2 regions of the Mesorhizobium sp. M1050 genome follow, and region 2 is predicted to be linked to the other one. Evidence: predicted binding sites of a transcription regulator. Region 2 holds the regulator's gene; the other holds the start of a gene.
What was found. Region 2 encodes LexA, which represses DNA repair genes until DNA is damaged. Its sites were predicted from a motif close to TGTTCNNNNTGTGTTCNG; they were not measured.

Region 1 (5,351 bases), on a different contig from region 2:
ACCCAGGATGCCGGCCTTCGCGGCCGTGTAGGACGGCATGTCGGGGTGGTTGATCAGATAGGATGTCGAGGTGAAGTTGATGATCGAGCCGCCGCCGGCACGCTTCATGCCCGGCGCCACCGCTTGCGCGGTGAAGAAATGCGGCCGTAGATTGATGGCCTGATTGTTGTCCCAGAATTCGACCGTCACGTCCTCGACGGCGTGGCGTTCGTCCCATGCGGCATTGTTGACGAGCACGGTGACATCGCCATGCGCCTCTGCCGCCCTGGCTGCCGACGCCCGCAGGGCCTCGACGTCGCGCAAATCTGTCTTGAGATACAGCGGCCGCCGGCCGGACTCTTTCTCGATACGGTCGGCAAGGAGCGTGCTTGGACCGTCGGCGATGTCGATGAAGGCGACATTGGCGCCCTGGCGCACAAAAGCCTCGGTCAGTGCCGCGCCAATCCCAGAGCCGCCGCCGGTGATCAGCACCGAGGCGCCTTCCAGGTCGGCAAAATTCGCCGATGGCATCATATCTTTTCTCTCCGAGCGTGACCGGCGCGCATCCTAGCCACGCAAGGCGCGCCGGCAAGGGCGAACGGTCGGATTTTTGGGCTAATGTCAGACAAAACGACAATGCGCCGCACCGGATTGCTCTTGGAGATTGCCGGTCAGATCGCCTTGGCGCGCAGGGCGCCGCGGAAGGAATCGCGGAGATAGCCGAGCGTGGCGTCGGCATCGACCGGCTTGCCGAACAGATAGCCCTGGCCGCCGGCGCAGCCGAACTGGACCAGGCGATCGGCTTGCGCTTCCTGCTCGATGCCTTCGGCGACGACGTCCATGCCGAGCCCCTCGCACATGGCAAGAATAGCGCGGATGATGTGTTCGGACGGGCGATCGTCGAGAATGGACGAGACGAAGGCGCGGTCGATCTTGAGCTTGTCGAAATGGAATTCGCGCAAGCGGCCGAGCGACGACTGGCCGGTGCCGAAATCGTCGAGCGAAACGCGGATGCCGACGCGGCGCAGGTCTTCGACGATCTGCGCGGCCGAGGCCGGGTCGTTCATCAGGCCAGTCTCGGTGATCTCGATCTCCAGCCGGCGCGGATCGAAGCCGGTACGATCGAGGATCGCCAATATGTGCAGGCCGGTGTTCTGGTCAACGAGCTGCGAGGGTGACAGGTTGAACGACAGGAACAGGTCCTTCGGCCAGCTCCGGGCCGCCTCGGTCGCCTTGCGCAGCACCAGCTGCGACAGCGGGCCGATGATGCCGCGCTCCTCGGCGATGGGAATGAAGACGGTTGGCGGCACCGATCCGAGATCGCGATCGGTCCACCGCGCCAGCGTCTCGAAGCCGATGGTGCGGCGCGTGTTGAGGTCGACGATGGGCTGGAAATGCGGCTCCACCTCGCCGGCCGAGACAGCCCGGCGCAGCGCCTGTTCGATGCGGGTGACGCGCTTGGCCGCCTCTTCCATCTCGCGGGTGTAGACGACGACGCGGCCACGGCCGGAACGCTTGGCGTGGTAGAGTGCCGTCTCCGCCTTGTTGATGAGGATTTCGGTGGTTTCGTCGCCCGAAGAAAACAGCGAGCAGCCGACCGAGGCCGAAAGCCTGGCAGTGCGTTCGCCGACATCGTATGGCGCCGACAGGATCTCGATCAGCATGCGCGACTTTTCGGCCGCCGCTTCCTCGCTGAACACCATCGGATAGAGAAACGCAAATTCGTCGGCGCCGATGCGGCAGACCGTGGAGTAGCCGTCCATCGAGGCGCGCAGCCGCATCGCGACCTGGATCAGGATGTCGTCACCGGCCTTGTGGCCGAACAGGTCGTTGATCGGCTTGAAGCCGTCGAGATCGAGAATGCCGACGGTAAAGGGCGCGGGATCGTCGGCACGGTCGCTTATCAGGCGATCGACCTTGTCGAAGAAGCGGCGATGGTTGCCAAGCCCGGTCAACGGATCTGTGAACGCCAGATCCGTGCTCTCCCTGTTTGCCTGACCGGTGCCAAACGAAGTTTGCATCGGTGTCCCTGTTTTGTGTCGTCGGAATTTATTGCGAGACTGGCAGCAAACCCTTTAGGAAACGTATCGCCAAATGGATTTTTCACGGGTAAAGCGCATCACCTTCGGGAAGGCCGACGTGGGGCGTGTCAAGCCGTTGTTTTCACGCGCACATCTCCGTCGTTTGCCGCCACCGGATGACCCGGCGCCTCGCCTTGTCTGCACATGGCCGGCAAGATCAATGCCGGCCTGGCTTTGCGACTTGCTTATGCCAATCCTGGAATGTCGCGATTGGCAGACGGACAGTGAGCCTGTACAGGCAAGACAGTCGTCCCATCCGAGTCCACCGGAGACCGCCATGAAGCTGAAAATCGCAGTCCAGATGGACCACATCTCCACCGTGTCGATCGCCGGCGACACCTCGTTCGCGCTGTCGCTGGAAGCGCAGCGGCGCGGCCACCAGCTGTTCCACTACACGCCCGACCGGCTGTCGCTGCGCGACGGCAAGGTGTTTGCCCGCATCGAGGAAATGCAGGTGCGCGACGAGAAGGGCAGCCACTACTCGCTGGGCGAGAGGGTGCGCACCGATTTGTCGGAGATGGACGTGGTCCTGCTCAGGCAGGATCCGCCCTTCGACATGAACTACATCACCACCACGCATATCCTCGAGCGAATCCATCCGAAGACGTTGGTGGTCAACGACCCGGCCTGGGTGCGCAACAGCCCGGAAAAGATCTTCGTCACCGAGTTTCCCGACCTGATGCCGGACACGCTGATCACCAAGGACCCGCTGGAAGTGGCCGCCTTCCGCAAGGAGTTCGGCGACATCATCATCAAGCCGCTCTACGGCAATGGCGGCGCCGGCATCTTCCATCTGCACGAGGCCGACCGCAACCTTGCCTCGCTGCTCGAAATGTTCGGCCAGATGTTCCGCGAGCCCTATATCGTGCAGCGCTACCTGAAGGACGTGCGCAAGGGCGACAAGCGCATCATCCTGGTCGACGGCGAACCGGTCGGTGCCATCAACCGGGTGCCGGCCGAACACGATTCCCGCTCCAACATGCATGTCGGCGGCCGCGCCGAAAAGACCGAGCTGACGGCACGCGAGCGCGAGATCTGCGCCCGTATCGGGCCATCGCTGAAAGAGCGCGGCTTCATCCTCGTCGGCATCGATGTCATCGGCGACTACATGACCGAGATCAACGTGACCTCGCCGACCGGCGTGCGCGAAGTGCAGCGCTTCGGCGGCGCCGACATCGCCAGCCTGTTCTGGGACGCGATCGAGGACAAACGGAAGTAACCGTCTTCATTTCGTCTTAGCTTGGCATTGCAACCGAGCTCTGTCCGGCTGCAACCTACGCGCTCATGCGTTCCTGTAATGTTCTTGATTTGGCCGGGAAATTGTGATTGTCTCGCCAAAGGGGCTCCAACGCCCTAATGGCGCGGGCTCGGGCAAGCCCACATTCGGGGTGGGCAAATGGTGGCGCGGGTTCGCACGGTCGCTTTCCAGGGCATTGAGGCCGTGCCCGTCGACGTGCAGGTGATGATCGCGCCTGGCAAGGTCAACATGCATATCGTCGGCCTTGGCGACAAGGCGGTGGCCGAAAGTCGAGAGCGGGTGCAGGCGGCGCTTCATGCCTCGGGCCTGTCGATGCCGTCGAAGAAAGTCACGGTCAATCTGGCGCCCGCCGACCTGCCGAAGGAAGGCAGCCATTACGATTTGCCGATCGCGCTTGGCCTGATGGCGGCATTGGGCGCCATTCCGGGCGACATGCTGGCCGGCTACGTCGTCCTTGGCGAATTGTCGCTTGATGGCACGATTGCCGCGGTCGCCGGTGCCTTGCCGGCGGCCATCGCCGCCAATGCAGAGGGCAAGGGACTCATCTGCCCGTTTGCCTGCGGGCCGGAAGCGGCCTGGGCGGGCAAGGAAATCGACATTCTGGCGCCGCGCAGCCTGATCGCCATCGCCAATCATTTTCGCGGCACGCAGGTGCTGTCGCGGCCGGAAGCCGGCATCCACGCCGCGGCACGCGACCTGCCCGACCTTGCTGACATCAAGGGCCAGGAGACCGCCAAGCGGGCGCTGGAAGTGGCGGCGGCCGGTGGTCATAACCTTTTGATGATCGGTCCGCCCGGCTCGGGCAAATCGATGCTGGCACAGCGGCTGCCGTCGATCCTGCCGCCGCTGGCGCCGAAGGAATTGCTTGAGGTCTCGATGATCGCCTCGGTGGCGGGCGAACTCGGCGAAGGCAAGTTGACCGACCGGCGGCCATTCCGCGCCCCGCACCATTCGGCTTCGATGGCGGCGATGGTCGGCGGTGGCGTACGTGCACGGCCGGGAGAAGTGTCGCTTGCCCATCACGGTGTGCTGTTTCTCGACGAGTTTCCCGAATTCACGCCGCAGACGCTCGATGCCTTGCGCCAGCCGCTCGAGACCGGCGACTGCATGATCGCGCGCGCCAATCATCGCGTCACCTATCCGGCGCGCATCCAACTGGTCGCGGCGATGAACCCTTGCCGGTGCGGCATGGCTGGCGAGCCGGGCTATCGCTGCCTGCGTGGCGAGCGTTGCCGCACCGACTACCAGGCGCGCATCTCGGGCCCGCTGCTCGACCGCATCGATCTGCGGATCGAAGTGCCGGCGGTGTCGGCAAGCGATCTGATCCGGCCCGACCGGGCGGAGAAAAGCGCCGAAGTGGCGCTGCGCGTGGCGCGCGCCCGCACCATCCAGCGCGAGCGCTTCGAACGGCTCGGCGCCACCCGCGCCACCACCAACGCGCATTGTGCGCCCTCGGTCATCGAGGAGATCGCCATGCCTGACGCCGCCGGCCTGTCACTGCTCAAGGACGCCAGCGAGAAGCTCGCCTTTTCCGCCCGCGCCTATCACCGGGTGCTGAAGGTGGCGCGCACGCTGGCCGATCTCGACGCCAGCGAAGCCGTCGGCCGCATTCACCTGGCGGAGGCAATTTCCTACCGCATGAGTTCGGAGCGCATGGCGCAGGCGGCTTGACGGGCAGGTGAGGCACCGCTTTCCCGGAGAAGGTGGCAAATCCTATAGGGACTATCTTGCGCGCTGTGAGCGCGCCGGAACCCAGCCATGAGCACTCGCATCGAAGACATGAGAAACCTTGGACCAGCTACAGCGCGGATGCTGGCGGAAATCGATGTTCTCTGTGAGGAGGATTTGCGCGGTTTAGGCGCGGTTGAGGCTTATCACCGTCTGAAATTCCGGTTCGGACAGCATATAACCATCAACGCGCTCTATGCGATGGAGGCGGCGATCCGCGGTTGTGACTGGCGGGCGCTCGACAGCGGAACCAAGGAGCATCTGCGTCGGCAGGCCCGCTATGCGACCGCGCGGCAAGCCGACCC
Region 2 (5,351 bases):
CGGCATCGGCGGCAGCGGTTTCTTTCTCGGCAATCCAAAACTTGTCGTCACCGAGGACGATAGCATGCCGCTGGCGGCCCGGCTTTCCTCGGGGATCGAAAAAGCCCGTGAAGCCATTGCCGATCACATCAGGGGCAGCGTCGGTGGCGCCGAAGGCGAGATCGCCGCGGCGCTGATCGTCGGCGTTCGCGCCGGCATTCCCGATGACGTGAACGAGGCGATGCGGCGTACCGGCATCTATCACATCATCTCCATTTCCGGACTGCACATGGCGCTGGTCGCTGGCACCATCATGGGTTTGCTGCGTGGCGCCTTCGCTCTGTTTCCGAATTTTTCCGCGCGTCGCCCGGTCAAGAAGTATGCTGCGGCCGCCGCACTGTTCTCGATCGCCGCCTATCTTGTCATCTCAGGCGTCGTCGTTGCCGCCGAGCGCAGTTTCATCATGCTGGCGGTGATGCTGATTGCCGTTCTGTTTGATCGGGCTGCGCTGACGATGCGCAATCTGGCGATCTCGGCGATCGCCGTCATCATGGTGTCGCCGCATGAAGTGGTCGGCCCGAGTTTTCAAATGTCGTTTGCCGCGACGGCCGCGCTGGTCGGCGCCTATGCCGGCTGGGCGGATCATCGTGCGGGGAAAGCGAGGCCACCGCCGCCAAAGCGATCCTTGCCCGGCTTCCTGACGCGAAAATTCCTGCTGGCGGCAGGCGGCCTTGCCATGACATCCATCATCGCCGGCAGCGCCACGGCGCTGTTTGCCATCTGGCATTTTCAGCGTGTGTCGCCGCTCAGCCTATTCGCCAACCTGGCCATCATGCCTATCGTAACAGTCGTGATGTTCCTGGCTGTCGCCAGCGCGCTGCTGATGCCATTCGGGTTTGACTGGCCGGCCCTCTATCTGATGGGCAAAGGCCTGACGGTGATGATCGCGATGTCCGGATGGATTTCCGAGCGTTCGCCAGTCGACGCAATCGGTTTGATTTCGCAGCAATCCGTCGTGCTGGTGACGATTGCCTTGGTCATCGCGACGATGGCGACCACATGGTTGCGGCTCGCAGCGCTTCCCTTCGCGCTTGCCGGCCTGTTGACCGTCTCGGATACGCGCGTACCTGACGTGCTGGTCTCGGAGGATGCAAGGCTGGTGGCGCTGCCGATTGGCGGCGGCGAACTCGCGGTCAGCCGGGCCAGGCCGAACGAATTCACCGTCGACAACTGGAAGCGTGCGCTGACATCCGAAAGCATTATCGCGCCGGAGGTGTTCGACGAAGGCGACGGGCAATTCGACGTCGAGGATGCGGCTGAAATGCCGCCGGGAGCGCCATTCTATTGCACATCAGGCGTTTGTCTCGCCAGGCATCCGTCCGGAGCTATCATTGCCTATGTCGAGGACCGAAAGGACACCTGGAAAGCCTGCGGCTTCGCCGACCTGATCGTCATCAACGACGCGACGGCCTATGACGCTTGTCACAACCCGCTGGTTCTCGTCATCACCAAACGGCAACTGGCTCGCAATGGCAGTGCTGCCGTCTTCTTCGATCGCCAGTCGGCGACCACGCCGGCAACGGTCAGCTTTGCGGTGGGTAGGCCCTACCGGCCTTGGCACGTGCAACGTAAGTTTTCGCGTGAGGCGAGGGGCCTGCCGCCCTTCAAGAGACCGGACAAGCCCGTCGTTAAACCGCAGCTGCCTCAGTAACGGCGGATCAGGCCGACAAGCTTGCCCTGCACCTTGACCCGGTCTGGTCCGAAAATCCGCGTCTCATAGGCCGGATTGGCGGCTTCGAGAGCAATCGAGGCACCCTTGCGGCGGAACCGCTTCAGCGTCGCTTCCTCTTCATCCACCAGCGCCACGATGATCTCGCCAGGGCTCGCCGTATCGGCGTTGCGGATGATGACGGTGTCGCCGTCGAAGATGCCGGCCTCGATCATCGAGTCGCCCTTGACCTCCAGCGCATAGTGCTCGCCTCCCATGATCATGTCCGGCGGCACCGAGATCGAATGGGTCTGGTGCTGGATGGCATCGATCGGCACACCGGCGGCGATGCGCCCCATCACAGGGATCGACACGGCGGAGACCACGTCGTCGTCATTGCCGGCTGAAGGCATCCGCGAAGACGTCGGCTTGATCTGCCGGCCAAGGCCGCCCTGGCCGACGCTGGCCTGACCAAGACTGCCCTGGATGACGCTTGGCGAGAATTTTTTTGCGGCGTTGAGGCCGGGCGCGATCGAATCCGGCAGCCGCAGCACTTCCAACGCGCGTGCCCGGTTGGGCAGCCGGCGAATGAAGCCGCGCTCTTCCAGTGCCGTGATCAAACGATGAATCCCGGATTTGGAGGCAAGGTCGAGCGCCTCCTTCATCTCGTCGAAGGATGGCGGAATGCCGCTTTCCTTCAGGCGTTCATGAATGAACATCAGCAGTTCGTGTTGCTTGCGTGTCAGCATGGCGGCCCCCAGGGTACCTAAAAACCAGAATCAGAAAACAAACCCAGAACAAACACTATATGTTCCAGTTGTGTTCTGCAACCGTTTAAAGTTTAATGAATCTGTTAAGGCCGCTGAAATTATTTGGCGCGCGCCAGCGCGCTTGGGTGATCACGGCATGCCGTCACAAGGCGCTTTCCGGCATTGAAATTGTTATGGTTAATGGGCTGCCGCCCATCGTTGGCCCAAGCTTTGGCATGAGCTGCCCATGGATCCGCGACGGGGCATTTCCAGCCTTCCATGCGTTCGTCTGCCGTGAACGAAACGAAGCCAAAATGCCAACCTTGGTTAATTTGTTGATGCCAGTGTTGGCCAGCAGCGGCAACCGGATTTGTGCACTGGAAATTCGTCCCTCCATCATCCGACCAAGAGGCAACGATGCGACAACAGTTGGGACGACTGCGTCAGGTCACGGCCTCCTTGACGGCGAAACGCTGGTCCTTCCATGCATCCGTTCGCAGAATGTCTTCCAGCACCTCGACCGCCAGCCACACGTCCTTGTAGCCGACATAGAGCGGCGTAAATCCGAAACGGATGGTTGACGGCGCGCGGAAGTCACCGATCACTCCGCGCTCGATCAGCGCCCGCATGATTTGATAGCCATGATCGTGAACGAACGACACCTGGCTGCCGCGCCTGGTCGCGTCGCGGGTGCTCTCCAGCGTGAGGCCATAGGCGCCGCACTTCGCTTCGACGAGCTGGATGAACAGTTCGGTCAGCGCGACGCTTTTCTTTCGCAATGCCGCCACGTCGACGTCGTTCCAGATTGCGAGCGCACCTTTGAGCGCCCGCATCGACAGGACCGGCTGCGTGCCGCACAGAAAGCGGCGGATACCGGTGCCGGCAACATAGCCTCGTTCGAAGGCAAAGGGCCGTGCATGCCCCCACCAGCCGCTGAGCGGCTGGCTGATCGCGCCGTGGTGGCGTTGCGCGGCATAGATGAAGGCCGGCGCGCCTGGACCGCCGTTGAGGTACTTGTAGGTGCAGCCGACAGCGAAATCGGCTTTTGCATGATCGAGCTCGACTGGCAGAGCGCCAGCGGTGTGGCATAGATCCCAGACGATCAGCACTCCGGCCGCATGAGCTATGCGCGTCAGCGCCGCCATGTCGCGCAGTTCACCCGATTTGTAATTGACGTGGTTGACCAGCACCACCGCGACGCTTTCGTCGATCAGCTCTTCGATGGTTGGCGCGTCGACGCCCGCGAGGCGCAGAAGGACCCCATCCCGGGTCGAGGCAACGCCTTCGGCGATGTAGAGGTCGGTGGGAAAACTGTCAGCCTCGGCGACGATGGCCGATCGGCCGGGCCGCATCTCCATCGCGGCATGTAGCACCTTGTAGATGTTGATCGACGTCGTGTCGCAGACAACAGTCTGTCCGGCTGCGGCCCCGATCAAGCGTCCGAGCTGGTCGCCGAGTTCGATCGGCATCTCGAACCATCCGGCTGTATTCCAGGCCCGAATGAGATCCTTGGCCCATTCCTCGGTGGCCGCCTGCTGCAGCTCGCCGAAAACGGCATGCGACGCTGCCCCAAGCGAATTGCCGTCGAGATAGATCACCCCCTCCGGCAGAATGAAACGATCGCGCATGGCGCGGAGCGGATCCGTGGCATCCATCGCTTCGATTGCAGCGAGATCAGGAATTCCACTCATGGTCAGTCAGTCCTCGGTTGTTCGCGAAGGTTTTCCGCTGCAAGCGCGCCCTCGATGTGCCTGTTCTCATTTCGATTGTGTCAAAGCCGGGTACGGACTGCCCACAGCTCCGGAAACAGCACGACCTCGAGCATCTTCTTGAGATACGAAGCACCCGACGTGCCGCCGGTGCCGCGTTTCAGGCCGATGATGCGCTCGACCGTGGTGACGTGGTTGAAGCGCCAGCGGCGGAAATAGTCCTCGAAGTCGACCAGCTTCTCGGCCAGTTCGTAGAACATCCAGTAGCGCTGCGGGTCGCGGTAGATGGTCTGCCAGGCGACCAGAACCTCTTCATTCTCGGTTCGCGTCTCACGCCAATCCGTGCGCCTGGCATCGGTGCCGATGTCGAATCCGTTGCGCGCCAGAAGCAGCAGCGCTTCGTCGTAGAGCGACGGCTCCGCCAGGATCGCCTCCAGCTTGCCGCTGAGGTCCGGCCGGTGCTTGTGAGGGCCGAGCATGGCGAGGTTGCGGTTGCCGGCCATGAACTCGATGGCGCGATACTGCCAGGACTGGAACCCCGAGGACTGGCCGAGTGCATCGCGGAACTCGGTATATTCGCTGGGCGTCATCGTGCGCAGCACATCCCAGGCGTTGTTCAGCTGTTCGAAAATGCGGGCAACGCGCGACAGCATCTTGAAACTCGGCTCGAGGCGATCGGCGCGGATCGAGCGGATCGCAGCGCCAATCTCGTGCAGAGCGAGTTTCATCCACAGTTCGGAGGTCTGGTGCTGGATGATGAACAGCATCTCGTCATGCGCCGAAGACAGCGGCGTCTGGGCATCCAGCACTTTCTCCAGGTGCAGATAGTCGCTGTAGGACATGCGCTCGTTGAACGACATCTGTGCGCCTTCGGACGCCGGATCGTAGGGTTCGCTCAATTGATCTTCTCCGTGCGCAGCCGAAAACGCTGGATTTTGCCGGTTTGGGTCTTGGGCAGCGCGGCGATAAATTTCACCGATCGCGGATATTTATAGGGCGCTATCGTTGCCTTGACGTGGTCCTGCAGGCGCTTGGTCGTCAATGCGTCCGGCGCTACGCCCTGCACCAGCACGACGTGCGCTTCGACGATCTGGCCGCGTTCGGCATCTTCCGTGCCGATCACCGCGCATTCGGCAACATCCGGGTGCGACAGGAGTGCTGCCTCGACCTCGGGTCCGGCAATGTTATAGCCGGCGCTGACGATCA

Region 1: the regulator LexA is predicted to act here: its motif matches at 3,348-3,365, upstream of NKH57_RS04065 (YifB family Mg chelatase-like AAA ATPase).

Annotation. Positions count from the first base shown of each region.
Region 1 covers NZ_JAMYMV010000004.1:151,453-156,803, forward strand. The annotation lists gene NKH57_RS04050 (SDR family NAD(P)-dependent oxidoreductase) at 1-513, opposite strand, end outside; gene NKH57_RS04055 (putative bifunctional diguanylate cyclase/phosphodiesterase) at 651-2,000, opposite strand; gene gshB (glutathione synthase) at 2,338-3,279, shown strand; gene NKH57_RS04065 (YifB family Mg chelatase-like AAA ATPase) at 3,457-4,989, shown strand; gene NKH57_RS04070 (TfoX/Sxy family DNA transformation protein) at 5,077-5,351, shown strand, end outside.
Region 2 covers NZ_JAMYMV010000065.1:22,537-27,887, reverse strand. The annotation lists gene NKH57_RS26840 (ComEC/Rec2 family competence protein) at 1-1,690, shown strand, start outside; gene lexA (transcriptional repressor LexA) at 1,684-2,436, opposite strand; gene kynU (kynureninase) at 2,880-4,127, opposite strand; gene kynA (tryptophan 2,3-dioxygenase) at 4,208-5,044, opposite strand; gene NKH57_RS26820 (AMP-binding protein) at 5,041-5,351, opposite strand, start outside.